2 regions of the Ruania suaedae genome follow, and region 2 is predicted to be linked to the other one. Evidence: riboswitches for the same ligand, from Rfam matches in the RefSeq annotation. Region 2 holds a riboswitch; the other holds the start of a gene.

Region 1 (7,537 bases), 1.0 Mb from region 2:
ACATCGCACACGACTCGCCCCGCGCCACCACCGACGACGCCGATCCCGTCCCGAGCGAAGGAGGCCGTGCGTGAGCATCGACATGACTCCCTCCCTCGCGCTTGTCGTCGTGGTCGGGGTACTGGTGGGCACCGGTGTGTACCTGGTGCTCGAACGCAGCCTCTCCCGCGTGGTCATCGGCGTGACGCTGATCAGCAACGGCGTCAACGTGCTGTTCCTCATCGCCGGTGGCGCCGCCGGTGGACCGCCCCTGATCGGTACCACCGAGCCCGAGCGCATGAGCGACCCGCTGACGCAGTTCATGGTGCTGACCGCCATCGTGATCAACCTCGCCCTGACGGCGTTCGTGCTCGCCATGGCCTACCGGTCCTGGCAGCTGCACGGGCACGACGAGGTCCAGGACGACCTGGAGGACCGGCGCGTGGCCCAGCGAGCGGCACGCGCCGAGCTCGACTCGCGCGCTGACGACGTCGGGACCGACCTCGCCACCGAGGCGGCCGAGGCTCGCGACGAGACCGAGGAGCAGCGGGACACCTCCGGCTCCGGCGGACTGGGCGGGCCCGGTCGCTCCGACGACGGCGGTCCGGCGGGCACCGATCGAGGTGAGCGCCCATGAGCTGGCTCGTCGCACTGCCGGTCGTGATCCCGATGGTCGCGGCCGGGCTCGCCCTGGCGGTCGCCCGGCACAACCGCGCCCAGGGCATCATCTCCGTCAGCGCGATCACGGCGGTGCTGGTGGTCTCGGTGGCGCTGATCTTCGTCACCCACACCCAAGGCCCGCAGGTCATGAACGTCGGCGGATGGGCGGTGCCGGTCGGGATCGGCTTGGTGGCAGACCGGCTCTCGGCGCTGATGCTCGTCGTCTCGGCGGTCGTACTGCTCGGCGTGCTGGCGTACTCCCTCGCCCAGGGCCTCGCGGATGGGCAGCGCGGCGCCCCTGTGGCGATCTATCACCCCACCTACCTGGTGCTGGCGGCCGGTGTGGCCACGGCCTTCCTCTCCGGTGACCTGTTCAATCTTTACGTCGGCTTCGAGGTGCTGCTCGCGGCCAGCTTCGTGCTGCTCACCCTCGGGGGGACGGCCGAGCGGATTCGCGCCGGTGCGATCTACGTCGTCGTCTCGCTGCTGTCCTCGATCATCTTCCTCGTCGCCATCGCGTTGATCTACGCCGCGGTGGGTACCCTCAACCTCGCCCAGCTCTCCGAGCGGCTCCGGGACGTCGACCCCGGGCTCCAGACGGTCCTGCAGATCATGCTGGTGGTGGCGTTCGCGATCAAGGCCGCGCTCTTCCCGCTCTCGGCCTGGCTGCCCGACTCCTACCCGACCGCTCCCGCGCCGGTGACCGCGGTGTTCGCCGGCCTGCTCACCAAGGTCGGGGTCTACGCCATCATCCGCACCCAGACCCTCCTGTTCGTCGATGGTGCCCTCGACCAGGTGCTGATGGTGGCCGCGGTGCTGACGATGGTGGTGGGCATCGCCGGCGCCGTGGCGCAGGACGACATCAAACGCCTGCTCTCGTTCACGCTGGTCAGCCACATCGGCTACATGATCTTCGGGATCTCACTGGCCAGCGGGCCAGGGTTGTCCGCCGCGATCTTCTACGTCGCGCACCACATCACCGTCCAGACCGCCTTGTTCCTCATCGCGGGCCTGATCGAGCGCCGCGGCGGGAGCACCTCCCTGGAGCGCCTCGGATCCCTCGCGAAGGTTGCGCCGGTGCTCGGCATCCTCTTCTTCGTCGCGTCGATGAACCTTGCCGGCATCCCGCCGATGTCCGGCTTCCTCGGCAAGGCCGGTCTCCTCCAGGCGGGCCTCGCCGATGGCAGCGCGCTGGCGGTGGCGGGGGTCGTCGTCGGGCTCTGTACTTCGTTGCTCACGCTCTACGCCGTGGTGAAGGCCTGGAACAAGGCGTTCTGGCAGGAGGCCCCGCAGGAGCTGCCGGTGACGACCTCTCCGCGCGCCATGGTCGGCCCGGCGGCTGCCCTGGTGTCGGTGGGCGTGCTGCTGGCCTTCGTCGGCGGCCCGCTGTACGCCTACACCGACGCGGCGGCACGCGACCTACGCGCCCGGACCCTCTACATCGATGCCGTGCTGGTGACCGGGGACCGCGGTGAGGGGGAGTCCTCTGACTCCCAGGACTCCGATGCCGCTGAAGGTGCCACGTCGGGCAGTGGGGGCGAGCGATGAGCGCGTCCGGGAAGTGGGAGAGGCTCAGCCAGTGGCCGATGGCCGTCTGGATGACGATCGTCTGGGTGCTGCTGTGGGGCGGTGTGACACCGGCGAACGTGCTCTCCGGCCTGGTCGTCAGCGCGCTGTTGTTGGTGATCTTCCCGATGCCGAAGGTCGGTTTCGCAGGCCGATGGTCAGTGATCGGGACGGTGGCTCTGCTCGTGCGCCTGCTCGCTGACATCGTGCGCGCGTCGATCGCGGTGGCCGTGCGGGTGCTGCGGGTGCGACAGAACCCGCGCGGGGCCGTGATCCGGGTGCAACTGCGTTCGGAGTCCGATCTGGTCCTCACCCTGACCGCGGAGCTGACCTCTCTCGTCCCGGGCACCCTGGTCGTGGAGGCGCACCGCCTGACCGGAATGCTCTACCTGCACGTGCTGGACGTGTCGCAGCCGGGCGCGCTGGAGAGGGCCCGCGCCAGCGTCCTCTCCCAGGAGCGCCGGGTGATGCATGCGCTGGCGACCGATGCCGATATCGCTATTGCCGGGATCGCGCCGCGGCCCTGGAAGCGCTCGGCGACGAAGGAGGCGAACCGATGAGCCCGATCGTGGTGGGGATCTGTGGCGTGCTGCTCACCGTGGCCGCGGTGCTGGTGGTGATCCGGGTGGAGCGAGGGCCGAGCATGCTCGACCGGGTGATCGCCCTGGACGTCCTGGTGGCCGTGCTCGTCGCCTGTCTCTCGCTCGTCGCGATCTGGTACGGCCGGGAGGACGTGGTGCTGGTGCTGACGGTCTTCGCGCTGGTCGGCTTCGTCGGGTCGGTGACCCTGGCCCGTTTCGCTGCCGTCGAGCCGGAGGACGAGCGGCGGATCCTCACCCCTGCCGAGGTCGCGGAGGTCGAGGCCCGCGAGCGTGCCCAGCTGACCGGGGGCACCGATGCCCAGGACGAGGCAGATGAGCGGAGGGCGCCATGACCCTCGCCCAGGTGATCACGTCGATCTGCATGATCGGCGGATGCTCGCTGACGTTGGTGGCCGCGATCGGCATCGTCCGGTTTCCCGACCTTCTCTCGCGGATGCACGCCGCCACCAAGCCTCAGGTACTCGGTCTCATCCTGCTGATGACCGGCCTTGCCGTCGGTCTGGGCTCGAGCGAGGTCACCTGGAAGGTGGTCCTGGTCGTCGTCTTCCAGCTCATCACGGCGCCGGTGGCCGCGCACATGGTGGCGCGAGCCGGCTACCGGACCGGGAAGATCAGGTCGGATCTGCTCATGGCCGACGAGTTCACCGAGGATCTGGACCGGGCGCAATCACGCGAGGACTCCTAGCGGAGCAGTCCTCAGTCCTTGGACAGCTGCGACGAACCCAGCCACTTCGCGGTGCCGCGTGCGGCGAAAGTCCGGGCGAACGCGATCAGCGCGCCGCTGACAGCCGCGAAGACGACGAGCTCACCGATGCTGATCTCGTCGGCCTCGGGGTTGTTGTCGGGGGGCTCGTGGCCGGTGATCTTCTTCCACGAGGCGCCGAGCAACTTGTTCGCGGCCAGCCCGGCGGCGACGGCAGCGGCCGTGGTGACCAGCTTCTGGACGTTCATCTTCGTCTCCTGAGATCGGGTGCTCTGTGTCACCCTATCCCCGCCGTCGCGGCCGGGCCCGTCCAGCGGTGTAGCGTGAGCGCCACGACAGGGGAGCGCCGCGTGGCGCTGAGAGTGCGGATCACCGCAGACCCTCGAACCTGCTCCGGTTAGCACCGGCGAAGGAAGTCGAGCATCTCTCTCACCCCTCCTTTGATCCGAGGAGGACACATGAACGACCGCATCGGCCGGCGTGCCGCGACACCGACGACCACCGCGCTCAGGGCGCTGGCCACCGTCACGGGGATCGCCGCACTGACGGGCTGCTCGGTGATCGGCGCCGGCGGATCCGAGACGGAGTCGGAGGAGGGAGCCCAGGCGGGTGGCGTGGTGCAGGTGGTCACCCATGACTCCTTCAGCCTCTCCGACGAGCTCCTCGCCGACTTCGAGGCCGAGAGCGGCTACACCGTCGAGCTCAGTGCCCCCGGTGACGGCGGCGCGCTCGTCAACCAGCTGATCCTCACCGCCGACTCCCCGCTCGGGGACGTCGCCTACGGCGTGGACAACTCCTTCGCCGGCCGTGCGATCGGATCCGAGGTCTTCGCTGACCACACCTCGCCGGCGCTGCCGGCGAGCGCCGAGCAGTACCTGGTCGAGGGCTCCGAGGCGCTGACCCCCATCGACATCGGCGACGTCTGCCTCAACGTCGACCACGACTGGTTCGCCGAGGCGGGCATCCCCGAGCCGGAGAACTTCGAGGACCTGCTCGAGGAGCAGTACGCCGATCTGCTGGTGGTCACCAACCCGGCGACGTCCTCCCCCGGCCTGGCCTTCCTGCTCGCCACCGTCGGGGCGTTCGGCGAGGAGGGCTGGCTCGAGTACTGGGAGGAGCTGGCCGACAACGGTCTGAAGGTGGTCGACGGCTGGTCGGATGCCTACTCGGTGGACTTCTCCGGCTCCACCGGGGAAGGTGACCGCCCGATCGTGCTGTCCTACTCGACCTCGCCGGCGTTCGAGGTGAGCGAGGACACCGCCGAGGGCGAGGCGCCCACCGGTGCGCTGCTCGAGACCTGCTTCCGGCAGGTCGAGTACGCCGGGGTCATCGCCGGTGCCGCCAACCCCGAGGGCGGGCAGGCGTTCATCGACTTCCTGCTCTCGGAGCCGGTGCAGGCCGACATCCCGGAGCAGATGTACGTCTATCCCGTCGATGACCAGGTGGAGCTGCCCGAGGCCTGGACGCAGTTCGCGCCCCTGGCCGAGGATCCGCACGAGGTCGCTCCCGAGGAGATCGACGCCCACCGTGACGAGTGGATCGAGGCGTGGACGGCAGCGGTCATCGGGTGAGGGTTGCGCGCTGGTGGATCTGGGGCCTGGCCGCCGGCCTCCCGCTGGCCTTCCTGGGCGTCTTCTTCGCCTACCCGGTCGTCTCGCTGATCACCCGCGGCTTCGTCACCGGCGGCGGGCTCGACCTGGGCGGGTTCGCGGAGGTCTTCTCCCGTCCCCGGACCTGGCGCATCGTCCGCCTCACCCTCACCCAGGCGCTGCTCGGGACCGCGGGATCGGTTCTGCTCGGCATCCCCGCGGCCTACGTGCTCTATCGCTGCACCTTCCGGGGTCAGCGGCTCGTGCGCGCGGTGGTGACGGTCCCGTTCGTGCTGCCCACCGTCGTCGTGGGCGTGGCCTTCCGCACGCTGCTCGCCGACTCGGGCCCCCTCGGCTTCCTCGGCCTCGACGGCACGTTCACGGCGATCATCCTGGCGCTGGTCTTCTTCAACTACGCGGTGGTGGTGCGCACCGTCGGCGGCATGTGGGAGCGACTCGATCCGCGCACCGAGCAGGCCGCCCGCGCCCTGGGTGCCTCGCCGGCCCGGGCCTTCCTCAGCGTGACCCTGCCGGCCCTGACACCGGCGATCGCCTCGGCGGCATCGGTGGTGTTCCTGTTCTGCGCCACCGCCTTCGGCGTCGTGCTGGTGCTCGGGGGCATCCAGTTCGGCACCATCGAGACCGAGATCTGGATCCAGACCACCCAGTTCCTGGACCTGCGCGCCGCCGCTGTGCTCTCGGTGATGCAGCTGATCGTGGTGGCCGGTTCGCTGGCGCTGTTCGCCCGCACCCGCACCCGCCGCGAACGGGCCCTGCGGTTGCAGCCGGTCACGACCACCCCGGCCCCGCTGCGGCTGTGGCAGCACCGCCGGCCGGGGCCGGACCTGCCGGCGACGGCCGTGACCGCCGTCGTGGTGGGTGTGCTGGTGCTGCTGCCCCTGGCGACCCTGCTGATCAGGTCGCTGCGCACGCCGTCGGGCTGGGGCCTGGGCAACTACGTGGCGCTGGGCAGTACCGGTGGTGACAACGCCCTCACGGTCACCGTGTGGGAGGCGACGGCCAACTCGCTGCGCATCGCCGTCGACGCCACGGTGCTGGCCGTGGTGATGGGGGTGCTCGTGGCCCTGGTGCTCTCCCGCCGCCCCCGGCGCCCGGCCGCCCGCCGGGCGATCGGGTGGATGGATTCCCTCGTCATGCTCCCCCTGGGAGTGTCCGCAGTGACCGTCGGGTTCGGGTTCCTCATCACCCTGGACGCGCCGCCGCTGGACCTGCGCTCCTCCCCGGTCCTCATCCCGATCGCGCAGGCGATCGTGGCGATGCCGCTGGTGGTGCGCACCGTGCTGCCGGTGCTGCGGGCGATCGACCCGCGGCTGCGGGAGGTGGCCGCGATGCTCGGCGCCTCGCCGGCCCGGGTGCTGGCCGCCGTCGAGGTGCCGTTCCTGGTGCGCTCGGTGGGCTTGGCGATCGGGTTCGCCTTCGCGGTCTCGCTCGGGGAGTTCGGGGCGACGGCGTTCCTGTCCCGCCCGGACCGGCCCACCCTGCCGGTGGTGATCTTCCGCCTGATCGGCCGGCCCGGTGCGGAAAACTACGGGATGGCGCTCGCGGCGTCGGTGGTGCTGGCGCTGCTGACCGCCTCGGTGATGGGGTTGGCGGAACGACTGCGAGGGGAGCGATCGGGTGAGTTCTGAGCGAGGGGTGGGCGAGGGCCCGGGCGGGCTGAGCGTGCGCGCGGCCACGGTCACCTACGGAGCCACGACGGCGGTCGCCGGCGTCGACCTGCATGTGCCGGCCGGCCAGGTGGTCGCGGTGCTCGGGCCGTCCGGGTGCGGCAAGTCCTCGCTGCTACGGGCGGTGGCCGGGCTGGAGCCGCTGACCACCGGCGAGGTGCGCTGGGACGGAGCCGACGTGAGCGGCACCCCGGTGCACCGGCGCGGATTCGGGTTGATGTTCCAGGACGGGCAGCTGTTCCCGCACCGCGACGTCGCGGGCAATGTGGACTTCGGGCTGCGGATGGCGGGGATCGCGCGGGCGGAGCGGGCCGCGCGGGTGGCCGAGCTGCTGGCTCTGGTGGGGCTGAGCGGTTTCGGCGACCGCGCGGTGGCCTCGCTCTCCGGCGGGGAGCAGCAGCGGGTCGCGCTGGCCCGGGCGCTGGCGCCGCGTCCGGCGCTGTTGCTGCTGGACGAGCCGCTCTCGGCACTCGACCGCGAGCTGCGCGAGAGCCTGTCCGGGGAGCTGCGACGGATCCTCACCGAGACCTCGACGACGGCCATGTACGTCACCCACGACCACGACGAAGCCTTCGCCGTGGCCGACCGGGTCGCCGTGATGCGCGAGGGGCGCCTCGTCCAGGCGGGCACCCCGGCCGAGCTGTGGGCGGCCCCGGCCGACGCCGCCGTCGCGGGCTTCCTGGGCTTCGTGGTGGTCGAGCACGAGGGACGCACCCTGGGCCTCGGCCCGGGGGCGCTCGTGGTGGATCC
Region 2 (7,537 bases):
GTCCAGGTCGACCGCGGTGAGCACGGGGGCCTCGGCGCGGGGGTAGTGGATGCCGGCGCCGCGCAGGTGCACGACCACGTCAGGCGTCGCCCGGTCCGGACTGGGCTGCGGCTGCGCGGGTGGCGTGCTCGGCCTCCCGCGCCGCCCGGCCGATCGCATAGTTGTCCAGCACCCCGGTGCGCAGCAGCGCATCGCCGATCAGCTTGGCGAGCAGTCCGCACAGGATGATGCCGGAGGCGAGCTGGAAGCCCAGCCGCAGGGCGAAGAAGTCCTGCCCGAGCCAACCGAACCGGACCATGCCGAGGGCCAGGTTGGCCAGTGCGGCAGTGATCCCCGAGGCGATGAAGACCCACCAGCCGTACCGGCGATAGCGGGTCGCCGCGAAGGCGACCTCCGCGCCGGCACCCTGGATGAAGCCGACCAGGATCAGCATCGGCCCGACCGGGGAGGCGAGGAAGACCACCTCGACGATCGAGGCCACGATCTCCACCACGATGCCCGTTCCCGGTTTGCGGACGATGTAGATCGCGAGCGGCGCCACCACCATCCAGCCACCGACGAGCACGTTCTGCGCCAGGTCTCCGAACGGGCCCATGGCCACCTGCAGCCAGCCCCACAACTGCACCAGAGCCCAGTACAGGAAGCCGAAGACCACCGCCAGCACCGCCAGCAGGACGAGGTCGTGCAGCGTGATCGGACGCCGTCCGGCCGTGCGGCCGCCCCCGCGGGCGCTCATCGGGCGCCTGCCTGGGCGGTCGGGGAGTTCAGGGACACGGTGACGTGGGTGGTCACGTGCCGCACCTTCTCCCCCACGAGCAACCAGCCGGCGGCGACGGCGCCGAGCACGTCGGCCAGATCACCGTCGAGCCGGGTGACGTAGTGCTCGGAGCCGGTGAACACGCCGAGGTCCTGGGCGTGCTCGATCGCGGCGTAGATGCCGGCCATGTGATCAGCCTCGTGGCTGTCGTCCAGCGGGTAGAGCGCCCAGTGGGCGCTGGCCTGCACGCCCGTGGCGGGCAGTCGGGCGGGGACCTGAGGGGCGTACGCTGCGCCGTCGGCGATCTCGCAGGCGACCTCGCCCGGGCACCCCCGGGAGAGCAGCACGTGGGCGACGGTGTGCACACCGGTGCGGCCGGCGTGGGCGATCGCCTCGGTGAGGTAGGCCAGGATGCGATCCTCCCGGCCGCGGACGTGGGTGGATACGTCGTCGGTGGTGAGATCGAGACCGGTGGAGTCGGCGGTGTCGAGCGCCCCCAGGATCACCTCCACGAAGCGATCGGTCATCGGGTGCAACGAGAAGCGGGCGCCGACGCCGTAGGCGTCGGGGGTGGGGGCCGGGGTGTCGCTCGCGGGCATCAGGGGTCCCTTCATCGATGGGTCCCCGGAGGACGCAGTGGGCAACCACCGCGCACGGGTGCGCTGCGCCTGCCACTGTGCTGCCCTACTCCCTACGCCGGTGCGAACCGGGTCAGGTTCCGCGGGTCTGCGGCCGGTGTACCGACCACACTCTCAGCGCCTACGCGCTCCCCGGGGGCTTGTCACCGCACACCCTACTCCCCCGGGGCCACCAGCCACACCCGGCCGCGATGGCTCAGGGGCGGTACGGACCGAGGCGGGCCGAGCGGCGCCGGGGCCAGCGGCTGCGGGGCGCCGCCGTGCGGTCCGGCGGGGGCTGCTCGGGCGACGGCTCGGCGCCGTCCTCGTCGGTGCTCTCGTCGGTGGCCTGGTCGGCACTCTCGCCGGTGCGTTCGGTGGCGCTGACGCTCATGCTCTCCGCGGCGGCTCGTTCGCCGGCATTCGTCAGCTGCAGGCGCGGGCGCGCACCGATCCGGTACCGCACCTCCACGTCCCAGGACCGGCTCGCCCAGACCGCGGCAGCGGCCGCGACGACGAAGGCGGCGATGGCACCGACCCCGATCGACCAGCGCGGTCCCCAGGCGTCGGCGATCCATCCCACCAGGGGCGAGCCGATCGGGTTGCCCGCGAAGAGCACCACCACGTACAGGCTCATCACCCGGCCTCGGAAGGCAGGGTCGGTGCTGATCTGGATGGCGGCGTTCGCCGAGGTGAGCATCGTCAACGAGCAGAACCCGGCCGGGATACAGGCGAGGGCGAACAGCTCGTAGGTGGGTGCGAGCGCCAGCAGCGTCGCCGAGGCCGCGTAGCCGAAGGCTGCCAGGATGACCATCCGCACGCGCGGGCGTCTGCGGCGGGCCGCCATCAGCGCACCGGCCAGCGAGCCCACCGCGAGGATCGATCCGAGGATCCCGTACTCGCCGGCATCACGACCGAACTCCACCCTGGCCATCACCGCCGAGGTGAGCTGGAAGTTCAGGCCGATTCCGCCGACCACGAACACCACGATCATGATGAGGACGATGTCACTGCGGTGGCGCACGTAGGCGAAGCCGGCTCGCAGCTGTCCCCGTGCGCGAGGGGTGCGGGGCACGCGGCGTAGGTCGCTCGCGCGCATGGCGAGCATCGCCACGATCGTGGCCGCGAAGGAGGCCGCGTTGATGAGGAAGACCCATCCCGGCCCCACCACGGCGATCAGCAGTCCGGCGACCCCGGGGCCGATCATGCGGGCTGCGTTGAAGGAGGCGCTGTTGAGGGCGACCGCGTTCGGCAGCCCGTCCACGGGGACCAGCTCGGCGACGAAGGTCTGCCGGGCCGGGACGTCGAAGGCGCTGGCGATCCCCAGCAGCAGGGCGAAAACGTAGACGTGCCACAGCTCGGCCTGACCGCTCAGCACAAGTGCACCCAGAGCGGCCGCCAGCACGCCCATCGCGCCCTGCGTGACCAGCAGCAGTGTGCGCTTGTCCAGCCGGTCGGCGAGCACACCGGCGTAGGGAGTGAGGAGGACCGATGGGACGAACTGAAGTCCGGTGACGATACCGACGGCGGTACCGGAGTCGTCGGAGAGCTCGGTGAGGACGAGCCAGTCCTGCGCGATGCGCTGCATCCAGGTGCCGACGTTCGCCACGAGGGCGCCTGCGAACCACAGTCGGTAGTTGTACAGGCGCAACGAGGCGAACATTCTGTTCACTGGGTGGTGATCCTCCTCAGGATCTCTTCGGCATCGGACAGGATCTGCCGTTCGGCTGGGGTCAGGGCGGCAAGACGGCGGGAGAGCCACTCGTCCCGGCGGCGGCGGGTCTCCCGGACGTAGGCCCTGCCCGCGTCCGTGGCCGTGACAAGGACCTGCCGGCCATCACTGGGGTGGGTCGTGCGGGCCAGGAGTCCCGCCTCCTCGAGAGTGCGGATCATCCGACTCATCGAGGGCGGCTGGACGTGCTCGCGCGCCGCCAGCTCCCCCGGGGTGAGCGGACCGTTCGTGACCACGTTCCCGAGCATGGACCGGTGCGCCTCGGACAGCTGCCCGGCGTGCTCGGCGCGCAATTTGCGGGAGGTCCGCAGCAGCGTCGTCCGCAGTCGGGAGGCGAGGCCACCGGGAGGCCGGGGAGCGCACCCACGTTCGTTGCCCATCGCAACCATCGTAACTCGTTAGTTTGGGTAAGTAAAGGCTGCGGGATTCATCTGGCAGCGCTCCGGCGAGCGGGAACTAGGAGCACGACGACAAGCAGAGGCAGGCAGAGTGTCAGAACGGCGGATCGCCCGCGGGTGATCGCGCGATACCCACCCCGGTGGTGGCACCGTCCCGTTCGCGCCGATACCGGTGCCCGGTCGGCGTGATCCACTCGAACACCCCCGACTCCGGCTGCGTGACGGCGAAATCGCCGTGGGTCTTGAGGAGATGGTCGCGTACGCAGAGCGGACCGAGATTGGTCACGCTCGTCGGACCACCCGCATCGAAGGCCACCGTGTGATCGAGCTGACAGTAGCGCGCTCGATGGCCACATCCAGGACGGACGCAGGTGCCGTCCCGGGCCCGAACCAGTTCGGCCATCCGAGCGGGCGGTCGATATCGCGCGTGCCCGACGTCGACCACGGTCCGGCTCACCGGATCGGTGACGAGCCGCCGCCAGACGCCACCGGCAGCAACCGCTCGCGCCGCTGCCGGTGTGATCGGGCCGTACCCGGTGAGTGTCGGGACGTCCTCCGGGCTGAGTGACGCTGGGGAACCGCCGTCAGGGCTGCCGCGCTCCTCGACATCGAGCAGCTGGTCCAGCGTGACCACGACCTGAATATCGGCTCGCCGACCACCGATGACCCCCAGCGCCATCCCACCGGCATCCCTTTCGCGCTCGGTCGAGGACCCCTCGACGGCGTCGGTCTCGGTAGCCTCGGTCTCGGCGGCCCAGGACGAACCGCCGCGGTCCGCCGGCCCGAAGACACCCGTGGCCAGCGCGCGCGATCCGAGACCGGTGAGCGCGTCGAATCGCAGCTGATCCATCGTGCGTGGGTCGCCGTGAGCCTTCGCCGACCTCGCCGACGATTCCAGCGCCACATCCAGGGCGAGCACCTCGGCAGCGGGGCCTTCGAGACGCATGGACGCGACGCCGTCGGGAAGGGCCTGCGGCCTGCTCACCCGGCGATCGGCCCGGCGTGCCTGGGCCCGGACCTCTGCCTCCTCCGGGTCGACAGCAATCAGCGCTCTCGCCACGTCCGCACGCAACTGCGCCACGGTCCGCCGCGGCGCACGCTCGATCACTGCGTCCTCGACCGCCATCGCCACCTGCCACGGCACCTCGACCAGACCGTCGGCGATCACGGCAGCCCGTGCCAGATCGAGCCGCCCCAACCTGAGCGCGTCCGCCGTCCGCCCCAGCGTGCGCTGCAGCGCCAGACCGCGGCGCACCATCCCGTGGCCAGCGCGTGCGGAGGTGCACAGGCGGAGCGCAAGTTCGTCCCCCGCCACCTCGCTCGGACCGCCCGTGCGCGCTGCCAGCTCCCCCGGGTTCATCCCCGGCCTTTCAGCCAGTTCCGCAGCCGCACGCAGGGCGACCTCCTGCACATGCGCTTCGACCCGACGGGCCGCCGCGACGACCTCCACCAACGTGGCCTCGTCGACCGCCGTGAGATCGAGCAGGTCCAGCCGGTCCACGAGAACACCGCCTGGAAGCTGGCCGGCGAGCTGCTCGGCGAGCGACAACCGCTGGTGGGCGGCGATCAGGCGAGCGCAGTGCCTCACGACACCGCTCCTCTCACCGTCGTCGTCGAACATGCGTTCTATTCTACGCGGGCGCGAGCAACCTGACAACCCCTGATCCGACTCGCTCGACGACATGACCCCACCTTCTCGCCAGGGTCTGACATCCGTCGGTCCCGGCCCGGATCACCAGGCCGCTACAGCAACTGGCTAGCCGGCCAGCTCCTGCAGCGGACCCCGCACGAAGTACAGGACGAACAGCACGGCCGTCACCCACATCAACGGGTGCACGGCGCGGGCCTTACCCATGGCCACCTTGATCACCACGTAGGTGACGAAGCCTGCGCCCATCCCGGCGGTGATCGAGTAGGTGAACGGCATCAGCACGATCGTCAGGAACGCGGGAACAGCGACCTCGGCGTCGGTCCAGTCGATCCCGCCGACCTGGGTCATCATCAGGAACCCGACCACCACCAGTGCCGGCGTGGCCGCCTCGTAGGGGACCATGTCCACCACCGGCGCGAAGAAGGTGGCGAGCAGGAACGCCACGCCGGTCACCACCGAGGCCAGGCCCGTCCGCGCGCCATCGCCCACGCCGGCAGCGGACTCGATGTAGGAGGTGTTGGAGGAGACCGACCCGGCGCCACCGGCCACGGCGGCGAGGGAGTCGACCACCAGGATGCGGCGCGTGCCGTAGGGGTGGCCCTCCGAGTCCAGCAGCTTCCCCTCGCTGCCCACCGCCACCATCGTGCCCATGGTGTCGAAGAAGTCCGCGAGCAGCAGCGAGAACACCAGCAGCACCACGGTCACGGCGCTGATCTTCTCGAAGGAGCCCAGCAGCGAGAACTGACCCAGCAGGGAGAAGTCGGGCAGGCGCACCCACGTCTCGGGCGGCGCCGGACTGTTCAGCCGCCAACCGGTGGGATTGGCCGAGCCGTCGGCCGCCACCGATCCGCCCACCTGTGCGATCGCCTCGATCACCACCGCCAGCACGGTGCTCACCAGGATCGCGATCAGCAGCGCCCCGCGCACCTTTCGCAGGTGCAGGATGATCGCCAGCAGCAGCCCCACCACGAACACCAGCGCGGGCCAGCCCGCGAGCGAGCCCGCCACCCCCATCTCCACCGGCGTGGCCAGCGAGGCCGGGGTGCGCACGATCCCGGCGTCGACCAGCCCGATGAAGGCGATGAACAGCCCGATACCGACGCTGATGGCTGTGCGCAGCTCCCGCGGGACCGCCCGGAAGACGGCCTCACGGAACCCGGTGAGCACCAGCACCAGGATGATCAGGCCCTCCAGCACCACCAGGCCCATCGCATCGGCCCACGTCATCTCCGGTAGCACCGCGATCGAGAAGGCCACGACGGCATTCAGCCCGAGGCCCGCGGCGAGCGCCAGCGGGAAGTTCGCGACCACACCCATCAGCAGGCACATCAGCCCGGCCACGAGCGCCGTGGCCGCGGCCACCCGCGCGACCGCCGTGGCCTCGTCACCCCCGATGAAGGATCCGGTCCCGTCGGCCACCGTGCCGATGATCAGCGGGTTGAGCACGATGATGTAGCTCATCGCGAAGAAGGTGACCAGCCCACCGCGGATCTCGCGCCCGAGCGAGGAGCCGCGTGCGGTGATCTTGAAGAAGCGGTCCACCGGGCCTGCCGCCCGGGCAGTCGCAGGAGAGGTGCTCATGTGCCGACATCCTGGCAGAACTCCCCACGCCCGGGATACGCGCGACGTCCCCGGCGCACCCCCCGCTCACCCACTAGGATTCCGATCGTGCCCTCCCCGTCGAAGCAGCTCGCCCCGGCGAAGGTGAACGCGAAGGTGCTGTTCGTCGTCGGGAGCCTCGCGTGGGCGGTGATGCTGGCGACCCTCGGCGTGCTGCATCTGGCCGGCGCCTCGCCCGACGGCCGGCTCGCGTGGGTCGCCGTCGCGGGCCTCGCGCTGGGGACGTGCGGGTACGGGTGGGCACACCGGATCCATCTGATCGACGACGAAGGAATGGCCGAATGAAGCTGCTGCTGCCCAGCTCGATCCCGCTGCAGATCGAGTCGCTGCAGGCGGACGGGGTCACGCCCGTCGTCTACGACGTCCACGCCCCGATCCCCGACGAGCACCGCGACGCCGAGGCCCTGGTGGTCTGGGGCAACCCGGGTGACCGGCTGCGTGCGATGCCTCAGGAGCTGCCGGAACTGGCCTGGATCCAGGGGCTCATGGCGGGCACCGATGCGGTCGAAGCGGCCGGCTTCGACCTGCGGATCACGCTGTGCTCCGGTCGCGGCCTGCACGACGCCCCGGTGGCCGAGCACACCCTCGCGCTGCTGCTCGCGGCCGCGCGGCGCCTCGACCGGGCCGTGCTCGCGCAGGCGCAGTCGCACTGGCGCGCCTGGGAGGACGTCAACCAGCCCTTCGGCGCCCCCGCGCACCTGACCACCCTCGCCGGCGCCCGGGTGCTGATCTGGGGCTTCGGCGGGATCGGCACCCGCCTCG

The links. Region 2 has a riboswitch for thiamine pyrophosphate ahead of LQF12_RS03135 (YkoF family thiamine/hydroxymethylpyrimidine-binding protein). Riboswitches for the same ligand answer to the same signal wherever they lie in the genome.
Region 1: it holds a riboswitch for thiamine pyrophosphate, as region 2 does, so the genes downstream of both, LQF12_RS14920 (thiamine ABC transporter substrate-binding protein) here and LQF12_RS03135 (YkoF family thiamine/hydroxymethylpyrimidine-binding protein) in region 2, are expected to answer to the same signal.

Annotation. Positions count from the first base shown of each region.
Region 1 is NZ_CP088018.1:3,209,424-3,216,960, reverse strand. It holds gene LQF12_RS14955 (Na+/H+ antiporter subunit A) at 1-74, shown strand, start outside; gene LQF12_RS14950 (Na(+)/H(+) antiporter subunit C) at 83-616, shown strand; gene LQF12_RS14945 (Na+/H+ antiporter subunit D) at 613-2,187, shown strand; gene LQF12_RS14940 (Na+/H+ antiporter subunit E) at 2,184-2,765, shown strand; gene LQF12_RS14935 (MrpF/PhaF family protein) at 2,762-3,139, shown strand; gene mnhG (monovalent cation/H(+) antiporter subunit G) at 3,136-3,492, shown strand; gene LQF12_RS14925 (DUF4235 domain-containing protein) at 3,504-3,758, opposite strand; TPP riboswitch at 3,838-3,942, shown strand; gene LQF12_RS14920 (thiamine ABC transporter substrate-binding protein) at 3,969-5,081, shown strand; gene LQF12_RS14915 (ABC transporter permease) at 5,078-6,748, shown strand; gene LQF12_RS14910 (ABC transporter ATP-binding protein) at 6,738-7,537, shown strand, end outside.
Region 2 is NZ_CP088018.1:680,473-688,009, reverse strand. It holds gene LQF12_RS03145 (ABC transporter ATP-binding protein) at 1-78, opposite strand, end outside; gene LQF12_RS03140 (ECF transporter S component) at 80-736, opposite strand; gene LQF12_RS03135 (YkoF family thiamine/hydroxymethylpyrimidine-binding protein) at 733-1,371, opposite strand; TPP riboswitch at 1,429-1,540, opposite strand; gene LQF12_RS03130 (MFS transporter) at 1,592-3,046, opposite strand; gene LQF12_RS03125 (MarR family winged helix-turn-helix transcriptional regulator) at 3,043-3,486, opposite strand; gene LQF12_RS03120 (HNH endonuclease signature motif containing protein) at 3,599-5,125, opposite strand; gene LQF12_RS03115 (NCS2 family permease) at 5,261-6,736, opposite strand; gene LQF12_RS03110 (hypothetical protein) at 6,824-7,060, shown strand; gene LQF12_RS03105 (NAD(P)-dependent oxidoreductase) at 7,057-7,537, shown strand, end outside.